DNA from 3 places in the Streptomyces sp. NPDC013187 genome. Region 2 is predicted to be linked to each of the others. Evidence: riboswitches for the same ligand, from Rfam matches in the RefSeq annotation. Region 2 holds a riboswitch; each other region holds the start of a gene.
The links. A riboswitch is a leader RNA that binds a small molecule or an ion and turns the genes downstream of it on or off. The one in region 2 is predicted to bind cyclic di-AMP.
Positions count from the first base shown of each region.

Region 1: linked by a shared signal. The riboswitch ahead of ACFY5B_RS39075 (M23 family metallopeptidase) and the one ahead of ACFY5B_RS06570 (M23 family metallopeptidase) in region 2 are both predicted to bind cyclic di-AMP.
Region 3: linked by a shared signal. The riboswitch ahead of ACFY5B_RS19085 (NlpC/P60 family protein) and the one ahead of ACFY5B_RS06570 (M23 family metallopeptidase) in region 2 are both predicted to bind cyclic di-AMP.

Region 1 is NZ_JBIBAF010000033.1:22,189-25,381, reverse strand. Features, by position in the region: gene ACFY5B_RS39090 (MarR family winged helix-turn-helix transcriptional regulator) at 1-74, opposite strand, end outside; gene ACFY5B_RS39085 (dihydrofolate reductase family protein) at 152-1,282, shown strand; tRNA gene ACFY5B_RS39080 (tRNA-Met) at 1,350-1,423, shown strand; cyclic di-AMP (ydaO/yuaA leader) riboswitch at 1,711-1,867, shown strand; gene ACFY5B_RS39075 (M23 family metallopeptidase) at 1,879-2,919, shown strand; partial or broken gene ACFY5B_RS39070 (aldo/keto reductase) at 3,090-3,193, shown strand, end outside.
Region 2 is NZ_JBIBAF010000003.1:122,996-126,188, reverse strand. Features, by position in the region: gene ACFY5B_RS06575 (GntR family transcriptional regulator) at 1-696, opposite strand; gene ACFY5B_RS06570 (M23 family metallopeptidase) at 918-1,706, opposite strand; cyclic di-AMP (ydaO/yuaA leader) riboswitch at 1,719-1,883, opposite strand; gene ACFY5B_RS06565 (M16 family metallopeptidase) at 2,076-3,193, opposite strand, start outside.
Region 3 is NZ_JBIBAF010000008.1:268,784-271,976, reverse strand. Features, by position in the region: gene pcrA (DNA helicase PcrA) at 1-1,450, opposite strand, end outside; cyclic di-AMP (ydaO/yuaA leader) riboswitch at 1,763-1,935, shown strand; gene ACFY5B_RS19085 (NlpC/P60 family protein) at 1,944-3,128, shown strand.

The DNA.
Region 1 (3,193 bases), on a different contig from region 2:
TCCAGGAGCAGCGAGGCGGCGATGTAGGCGCGCCAGGCGCGCTGCTCATCGGGGCTGAGCCAGCGAGTCGTCATGCCGCCAGTGTAGGTTTGTTTCAAACTTGAACCAAGACCTGTCCAGTCCGGCCGTCCCGACCAGCCGCGGAGCACCGATGCCTCACCCGTACGTCCTGCTGTCCGCCGCCGTCTCCCTCGACGGCTACCTGGACGACACCGGACCCGACCGCCTGCTCCTGTCCAGCCCGGCCGACTTCGACCGGGTCGACGAGGTGCGGGCCTCCGTCGACGCGATCCTGATCGGCGCCGGCACCATCCGCGCCGACAACCCGCGCCTGCTGGTGAACTCGGAGCGGCGCCGGTCCGCACGCACGGCCGCGGGCAAGCCCGAGTACCCCCTCAAGGTCACGGTCAGCGGCTCCGGCGACCTCGACCCGGACGCCCGCTTCTGGCACACGGGTGGCGAGAAGGTCCTCTACACGACCGGCCAGGGCGCGGAACGCGCCCGCGCGCTGGGACTGGCCACCGACGTCGTCCCGCTCGGCGCGGACCTCGACTGGCGGCGGCTGCTCACGCACCTGCACGACGTCCGGGGCGTACGGCGGCTCATGGTCGAGGGCGGCGGCCTGATCCACACCCAGCTCCTCACCCAGGGCCTGGCCGACGAACTCCAGCTGGTCCTCGCCCCGCTCTTCGTGGGCGACCCGCGGGCGCCCCGGCTCTTCGGCCCCGGCGGCTACCAGGACGGTCGGCTCCGGCTGCTGGAGTCGCGGCGGATCGAAGACGTCGTCCTGATGCGCTACGAGCCGACCGCCCCGGGCACCGGTTCCCTGCCCGCCGCCGCCGACCACCACTGGCTGGCCCGCGCCTGTGAGCTGGCCGAGCGCTGTCCGCCGTCGGACACGGCGTTCAGCGTGGGCGCGGTCGTGGTCGCCGCCGACGGCACGGAACTGGCCCGCGGCCACTCCCGTGAGGGCGGCGACCCGGTGGTGCACGCCGAGGAGGCGGCCCTCGCGAAGCTCGACCCGGACGACCCGCGCCTGCCCGGCGCGACGGTGTACAGCAGCCTGGAGCCGTGCGCCCACCGCGCCTCCCGCCCCGCACCCTGCGCCCGGCTGATCCTCGACGCGGGTGTCCGACGGGTCGTCACGGCCTGGCGCGAGCCGGACACCTTCGTGACGGACGCCGACGGCAGCGGCCTCCTGGCGGCTCAGGGGGTGGAGGTCCTCGTCCTCCCGGAGCACGAGGAGCAGGCCAAGGCCCCGAACCGCCACCTGCCGCGCTGAGCACGGAGCCGGAACGGCGGGTGTGTGCGAGCGGTCCCGCGGATGGCGTACACTGGTGACACAACGACGCGGGGTGGAGCAGCTCGGTAGCTCGCTGGGCTCATAACCCAGAGGTCGCAGGTTCAAATCCTGTCCCCGCTACTGAAGGCCGAGGGCCGGAATCCAAACGGATTCCGGCCCTCGGTGCATTCCCGGTACGTCATTATGTTCGGTGAGCGAACCACCCCGTTCCGCATAACAACTGACACACCGTCAAAACTCGTCAGTCACTTGTGGAGCGGTCAACTCGCCCGATTTAAACCGGTCATGGCAGGTAAGTCCGCGCGAAAAAGGTTAATGATCAAGTGGAATCGCTGGAATACCCCTCGCGCCTCCATTAACGTTCGATAACGCAGCGCGGTCGTCCCAGCCGTCACAGAAGGCGGCTCCGTGCGCACGCGCCGAATCCCGAAAGGGAACCGGGGAACCACCACTTGGGGTGAATCGGGCGTACACCACCGTGCGAGCACGGGCGGTATACGCGCGTAGGAGACCTTCCTGCTCCGAACCCGTCAGCTAACCCGGTAGGCGAGAAGGAAGGAAAGGAGTACGCCCACGTGGCGTCCAACCGGCCTGCCCCCACGGCCCCGTACGCGCCGACGCGCGACACCGACACCTTCGGCTACGGCGGTCAGCGCACCGACGAGGGCCCGTTCCAGGAGTGGAACCCCACCGAGGAGTCCATCCGTCCCGTCCGTGGCCGGCATCGCGTCACCAAGCAGCGCGGCGGAGGCCTCGCCCGCAGCTCCACCGTCCTGGGCGTCGGCGTCATAGCCGCCGTGGGTGCCGGCGGCATGGCCAGCGCCCAGACCGGCAAGCCCCCGGTGTCCATCTCCGTGCCGGACCTGCCCTCGGTGGGTTCCCTCATCTCGGACGACGACACCCCCGAAGGTTCCGCCACCCCGCTCAGCAGCCTCGGCACCGCCACCGCGGACACCGCGAAGGACACGTCCGGCGCCCGCGCCGGCGCCGGTGACGCGCTGCGTGCCCGGATCATGGCTCAGGTCGAGCACCAGCAGGAGCAGATCGAGACCAAGGCCGCCGAGGACGCCGCGGCCGCCGCCGAGAAGGCGGCCAAGGAGGCCGTCGCAAAGGCGGAGGAGGAAGCCAAGGCCAAGGCCGCCGAAGCCAAGAAGAAGGCGGAGGAGGAGGCCGAGAAGAAGGCCGAGGCCGAGCGCCTCGCCGCCCTCGCCAAGCAGTTCACGCTGCCGACCTCCTCGTACACCCTCACCTCGACGTTCGGTCAGGCCGGCGCCTACTGGTCCTCCGGCTACCACACCGGCCTCGACTTCGCCGCTCCGACCGGTACGCCGATCAAGGCCGTGCACAGCGGCACCATCACCGAGGCGGGCTGGAACGGCTCGTACGGCTACAAGACCGTCCTCACCCTCGATGACGGCACCGAGATCTGGTACGCGCACCAGTCCTCCATCGGCGTCAGCGTCGGCCAGAAGGTCAGCACCGGCGACGTGATCGGCCGCGTGGGCGCCACCGGCAACGTCACCGGGGCGCACCTGCACCTCGAAGTCCACTCCGGTGGATCCGCGAGCGGCATCGACCCGGTGGCGTGGCTGCGCGGCAAGGGACTGAACCCGTAAGCGGTAGGCGTGCGTTGAACGACCGACGGCCCTGACGACGACCCCCCGACGTCAGGGCCGTCGGTCGTTTTCCGGGCGTGTGCGGCGGCGCACACCGGGCGGGGAGTGTTTACAGGGCTTTTGCGTTCACCGCGGAATGAGGCGTTCCCCTCTGGGTGTTGACGTCGAGCATGACTTCTCTGCGCAAGCTCGGCTCTTCCGACCTCGAGGTCTTCCCGCTCGCCCTCGGCGGCAACGTCTTCGGCTGGACCGCCGACGAGGACCGGTCGTTCGC
Region 2 (3,193 bases):
TTAATGCCGCAGGCTCGCCGTGTTTACGGCATGTTGCGAGTTCCTCACACGGTCGGCGCGATCCTCGGCGGAACCGAGGCGCAGGCGGTGCGCGCCGATCGCGCGCTCGGTGTGCAGCGCCGTGACCGCCCGCGCGCGCTCGCCGTCCCCGCGCGCCACCGCGTCCACGATCGCGCCGTGCTCCGTCCAGGACTCCACCGGGCTGAGCGGAGCCTCCACGGCGTACATCCACGTGATCTTGTGGCGGAGCTGGGTGAGCATCGAGGTCAGGGCGGGGCTGCCGGAGGCCTGGGCGAGCGTCTCGTGGAACCAGGCGCCCAGGGAGCGCAGGTCGTCGCTGTTGCCGCGGCGGGCCCGGTCCTGGCCCAGCCGGACCAGTCCACGCAGGACTTTCAGATGCGCCTCGGTGCGGCGCTGGGCGGCGCGGGCCGCACCGAGCGGCTCCAGGAGCATCCGCATCTCCAGCAGGTCGGCGGCCTCCTGCTCGGTGGGTTCGGCCACGCACGCGCCCGCGTGCCGGCGGGTCACCACGAAGCCCTCGGCCTCCAGCGTGCGCAGCGCCTCCCGGACGGGCACCCGCGAGACGCCGTAGCGGCGGGCGAGGAGTTCCTCGGTGAGCCGGCTGCCGCGTGTGTGGACACCCGCGACGATGTCGTCCCGGATGGCCGTGCACACCGAGTGCGCGGGAATACGCATGACCGACCTCCGCTTAATCCCCGTGAAACGCCGACGAGCGGCGCGTGATTCTGTGACTCTATTGCAATGAGCCGGAATTTCCGACGGCAGGCGAGAATCCAGGGATATTTTTTGGACAGCGGACATGCGGCGGGCATCCGAAGGCACCCCGCGGGCATCCGGAAACACCGAAAGCCCCGGCTCGGGGAGCCGGGGCTTCGGGAACGGCGGAGAGGTTCCGGTCAGACGCCGACGCCGTGCGAGCGGAGGTAGGCGACCGGGTCGATGTCCGAGCCGTACTCGGGGCTGGTACGGGCCTCGAAGTGCAGGTGCGGGCCGGTGACGTTGCCGGTCGCGCCGGACAGGCCGATCTGCTGGCCGGGCGTGACCTGCTGGCCCACCGAGACGCCGATGGAGGACAGGTGGCCGTACTGGGTGTACGTCCCGTCGTTCATCTTGATCACGATCTGGTTGCCGTAGGAGCCGCCCCAGCCGGCCTCGACGACGGTGCCCGCGCCGACCGCGTGCACGGAGGTGCCGCTGGCGGCGTGGAAGTCCACGCCGGTGTGGCTGCCGGAGGACCACAGGCCGCTGCTGGCCTTGTAGCCGGTGGAGACGTACGAACCGGAGATCGGGGCGACGTAGGCGTTGAGGCGCTTGCGCTCGGCCTCGCGGGCGGCGCGCTCCTTGGCCTCGCGGGCCTTCTCGGCCGCTTCCTTGGCCTTCTCGGCCACCTCGGCGGCCCGCTTGCGGGCGGCCTCCTCGGCCTTCTGCTTGGCGGCGGCCTCCTCGGCGGCCTGCTGCTGCGCGACGGCCTGGGCGTCGATCTGCTGGGCCACGGTGTCACCCATGGTGACGACCGGGGTGAGGCCGGTCTGCTCGGCGCTGGGCTCGGCGGCGAAGGCCGCGGGGGCGGCCACGGTGCCGATCACGCCGGTGGTGGCGAGGGCCGCGACACCCGCCGCGCGGGCGGTGCGGCGCTGGATCTTGCTGGGACGACGGTGCTTCCCGGTGGCGCGAGTGAACGCCATGTGGTGGCTGGTCCTTTCCTTCCCTCTCGCCTACCGGGTTAGCTGACGGGTTCGGAGCAGGAAGGTCTCCTACGGACTCCCTCGCGGCACGCGCGGGCGTCCGATTCACCCCAGGGACTGCGGTGGGTCCCCGGCTCCCCTGGCTCGCGCCGTACGGGGACTCGGCGATGACTGTCCGGTGCCGCGGGTGCGGCGCACTGCCTGACGAACAGCCCGGACGACGCTAAGCGGCGCCACTTTCAATTCCCAAACGAATCCCGGCTTTTGTAGCGCATCCCACAGGGCAGACAGGCAACTCCCATCCCAATTCGGGCATAAAGGAGCCCTGGTGCCTTCGAAGACATCCAGGGCCCCTGAGCGCGTGTGCCGCTACTCGGCGGCGACGACGGTGACTTCGCCGATCCCGAGGGCCTCGACGGGCGCCTTGATCTGCGCCGCGTCACCGACGAGCACGGTCACCAGCCGGTCCACCGGGAAGGCGCTGACGGCCGCCGCGGTGGCCTCCACGGTGCCGGTGGCGGCGAGCTGCCGGTACAGCGTGGCCTGGTAGTCGTCGGGCAGATGCTGCTCGACCTGGTCGGCCAGCGTGCTCGCGACGGCCGCTGCCGTCTCGTACTTCAGCGGCGCGACGCCGACCAGGTTCTGCACGGCGACGTCCCGCTCGGCGTCGGTCAGCCCCTCGGCGGCGAGGGTGCGCAGCACCGTCCAGAGGTCCTCCAGAGCGGGGCCGGTGTTGGGCGTGTCGACGGAACCGCTGATGGCGAGCATCGCGGCACCCGTGCCGTCGGGTGCGGACCTGAGGACCTGGCCGAACGCCCGTACGCCGTAGGTGTAGCCCTTCTCCTCGCGCAGGACGCGGTCCAGGCGGGAGGTGAGGGTGCCGCCGAGGCAGTACGTGCCGAGCACTTGCGCGGGCCACACGCGGTCGTGCCGGTCCGGGCCGATCCGGCCGATCAGCAGCTGCGTCTGGACGGCGCCCGGACGGTCCACGATGACGACCCGGCCGGTGTCGTCGGCGGTCACCGGCGGCACGGGACGCGGCTCGGCCGGGGAGCCCGTCCAGGCGCCCAGCGTGTCCCCGAGCAGGGCGTCGAGGTCGATGCCGGTGAGGTCCCCGACCACCACGGCGGTGGCCGTGGCGGGCCGGACGTGCTTCTCGTAGAAGGCGCGTACGGCCGCGGAGTCGATGGCGGCGACGGTCTCCTCGGTGCCCTGCCGCGGCCGCGACATGCGCGAGTCCGCCGGGAACAGCTCTTTGGAGAGCTCCTTGGCCCCACGGCGGGACGGGTTGGCCAGCTCGTGCGGGATCTCGTCGAGACGGTTGGCGACCAGCCGCTCGACCTCGCTGTCGGCGAACGCGGGTGCCCTCAGGGCGTCGGCGACCAGGCCCAGTCCCTTGGCGAGCCGGGAGGCCGGCACCTCCAGGCTGAGCCGGACGCCGGGGTGGTCGGCGTGCGCGTCGAGGGTGGCTCCGGCGCGCTCCAGCT
Region 3 (3,193 bases), on a different contig from region 2:
GGACGTCCCGGACCTCCTTGCGCTCGTAGAAGCGGACGCCGCCGACGACCTTGTAGGGCAGGCCGACGCGGATGAAGACCTCTTCGAAGACACGGGACTGGGCGTTGGTGCGGTAGAAGACGGCGACGTCGCCGGCCTTGGCCTCGCCCGCGTCGGTCAGGCGGTCTATCTCGTCGGCGACGAACTGCGCCTCGTCGTGCTCGGTGTCGGCGACGTAGCCGGTGATCCGGGCGCCGGTGCCCGCGTTGGTCCACAGGTTCTTGGGGCGGCGGGACTCATTGCGCTCGATGACGGCGTTGGCGGCGCTGAGGATCGTCTGCGTGGAGCGGTAGTTCTGCTCCAGCAGGATCGTCGTCGCGTCCGGGTAGTCCTCCTCGAACTGGAGGATGTTGCGGATCGTCGCGCCTCGGAAGGCGTAGATCGACTGGTCGGCGTCGCCCACCACGCACAGCTCGGCGGGCGGGATCTCGGCCTCGGGCGGCACGTCGACGGGGTGCTCCGAGGGGGTGCCGACCAACTCGCGGACCAGGGCGTACTGCGCGTGGTTGGTGTCCTGGTACTCGTCCACGAGGACGTGCCGGAAGCGGCGGCGGTAGTGCTCGGCGACGTCCGGGAAGGCGCGCAGCAGGTTGACCGTCGTCATGATCAGGTCGTCGAAGTCGAGGGCGTTCGCCTCGCGCAGCCGCGACTGGTACATGGCGTAGGCCTGGGCGAGGGTCTTCTCGAAGCCGTCGGTGGCCCGGGCGGCGAAGTCCTCCTCGTCGATCAGCTCGTTCTTCAGATTGCTGATCTTGGCGCTGAAGGACTTGGGCGGGAAGCGCTTGGGGTCGAGGTCCAGGTCACGGCAGACCAGGGCCATCAGGCGCTTGGAGTCGGCGGCGTCGTAGATCGAGAAGGACGAGGTGAAGCCGAGCTTCTTGCTCTCGCGCCTGAGGATGCGCACGCACGCGCTGTGGAAGGTCATGACCCACATGGCGTTGGCGCGCGGGCCGACGAGCTGCTCGACGCGTTCCTTCATCTCGCCGGCGGCCTTGTTGGTGAAGGTGATCGCGAGGATCTGGCCCGGGTGCACGTCCCGCTCGGCGAGCAGATGGGCGATGCGGTGCGTGAGCACGCGGGTCTTGCCCGAGCCGGCTCCGGCCACGATGAGCAGCGGGGAGCCGGAGTGGACGACGGCGGCGCGCTGGTTGTCGTTCAGCCCCTCCAGGAGGGCGGCGGTGTCCACCACCGGGCGGGGGGCTCCGTCCCGGTAGTAGCCTCCCCCACTCTCGGCTCCGCTCGAGCGGGGGGACCCCCATCGGTCCGGGGGCACGTCGAACTTCCCGCCGAACAGATCGTCCGGGATCGGCTCCGGAACGTGATCGTCCTCGGGTGGCGGCGGGGGCTCGTCCGCGGGGCCCCGCTGGGCCTGGAGGTTCGCCAGGAAGCTGTCGTCAAAGAGGCTGCTCATCGCTCTCCGAGTCTAGGGCGCCCCACTGACAGCCCGCCGCCGCCCTGAGAACATCGCCGGGCGCCCGGGCCCGCCGACCGCCCGACGGCGCGTTGTCGCCCTCCATGACGGCGCGATCACGCCCTGCTACAGACCCGGCATGTATGGACTTATCCCACCCAATACCCCTTGATCGTTCACTCTCGGCAACGCTCAGGAATAAGGTCACGAAAATGTATCGGGCATATCACCCATCAACCTTCACAGGGGCCACACGAGTTGGCTACGGTGCGACCAGGCCGCATGACCCCCACCGGCGAACGTCGCCGGGCCGCGCGGCCTCCGCCGAGTCCGGTGTGCCGCAGCGGCAGCCGGAGCCGGGGACCCAACCGTGAACCTGGGGTGAATCGGCCCGACTCCCTGTGCGGAGAAGGCCGTAGGGCAAACCTTCCGAACCACCCGCCCGAACCCGACAGCTAACCCGGTAGGCGGAACATGGAAGGAGTCGCCTCCCTTGGCGTCGCACCGCAAGTCGCGTCCTACGGGTACGCGCATGGCAGGCATACGGACCCCCGCCCTCGCAACGGCGGCCCTCACCTCCGTGGCCCTGCTGTCCCAGTCGGCCAACGCCGCCCCCGAGGCCGACGACAAGCCCAGCCTGGAGGAAGTCGAGAAGAAGGTCGACGACCTGTACCGCCAGGCCGAGTCGGCGACCGACAAGTACAACGCGGCCAAGGAGAAGACCGCGAAGCAGCGCAAGCGCGTCGACACCCTGCTCGACGACGTCGCCCAGCGCACCCAGAAGCTCAACGAGGCGCGCGAGGAGCTGGGCTCCTTCGCCTCCGCCCAGTACCGCACCGGTGCCGCCGCCCCGGACACGGCGACGTTCCTGCTCGCGGACACCCCGCAGGACTACTTCGACCAGACCCAGCTGATGGACCGGATGACCGGCCGTCAGAAGGTCGCGGTCGACGACTACGTCACGCAGCAGTCCGAGACGATGAAGAAGCGCCAGGAGGCCACCGAGAGCCTCGAGACGCTCACCGAGTCGCAGGGTGATCTGAAGACGGCCAAGGCCACCGTCCAGCGCAAGCTCGCCGACGCGCGCGAGCTGATGACGAAGCTGACCGCCGAGGAGAAGGCCCGGCTCGCGGCGATCGAGAGGGAGAAGCGGGCGGAGGCCGCCCGCAAGGCCGACGAACTGGCCCGGCAGCAGGCCGCGCAGCAGAAGGCGCAGGCGGAGGCCGCCCAGCAGGACGGCGGGTCGTCCACGTCCGGATCGACGGGGTCGGCGGGCTCCGGCTCGTCCTCCTCGACGGCTCCGGCCGACTCCTCGTACGCGACCAAGGCCGACAAGGCGCTGGCCTTCGCCCGCGCCCAGATCGGCAAGCCGTACGTGTGGGGCGCCGTGGGACCCGGCTCCTACGACTGCTCGGGCCTCACCCAGGCCGCCTGGAAGGCCGCGGGCGTCACCCTGCCCCGCACGACCTACGACCAGGTCAACGCCGGCACCACGGTCCCGCTCTCCCAGGCACAGCCCGGTGACCTGGTCTTCTTCTACGACGACGTCACCCACGTCGGGATCTACATCGGCAACGGCATGATGATCCACGCGCCGAAGCCGGGCACGTACGTGCGCGAGGAGTCGATCTACTACGACGGCGAATCGGCCATCCACAGCGTGGTGCGCCCGGCCTGAGTGAGGCCTGAGGGCCGAGAGGTCGCGTCACGTTTTTGAGGGGCACGCGCGCGTGCCCCTCTCGT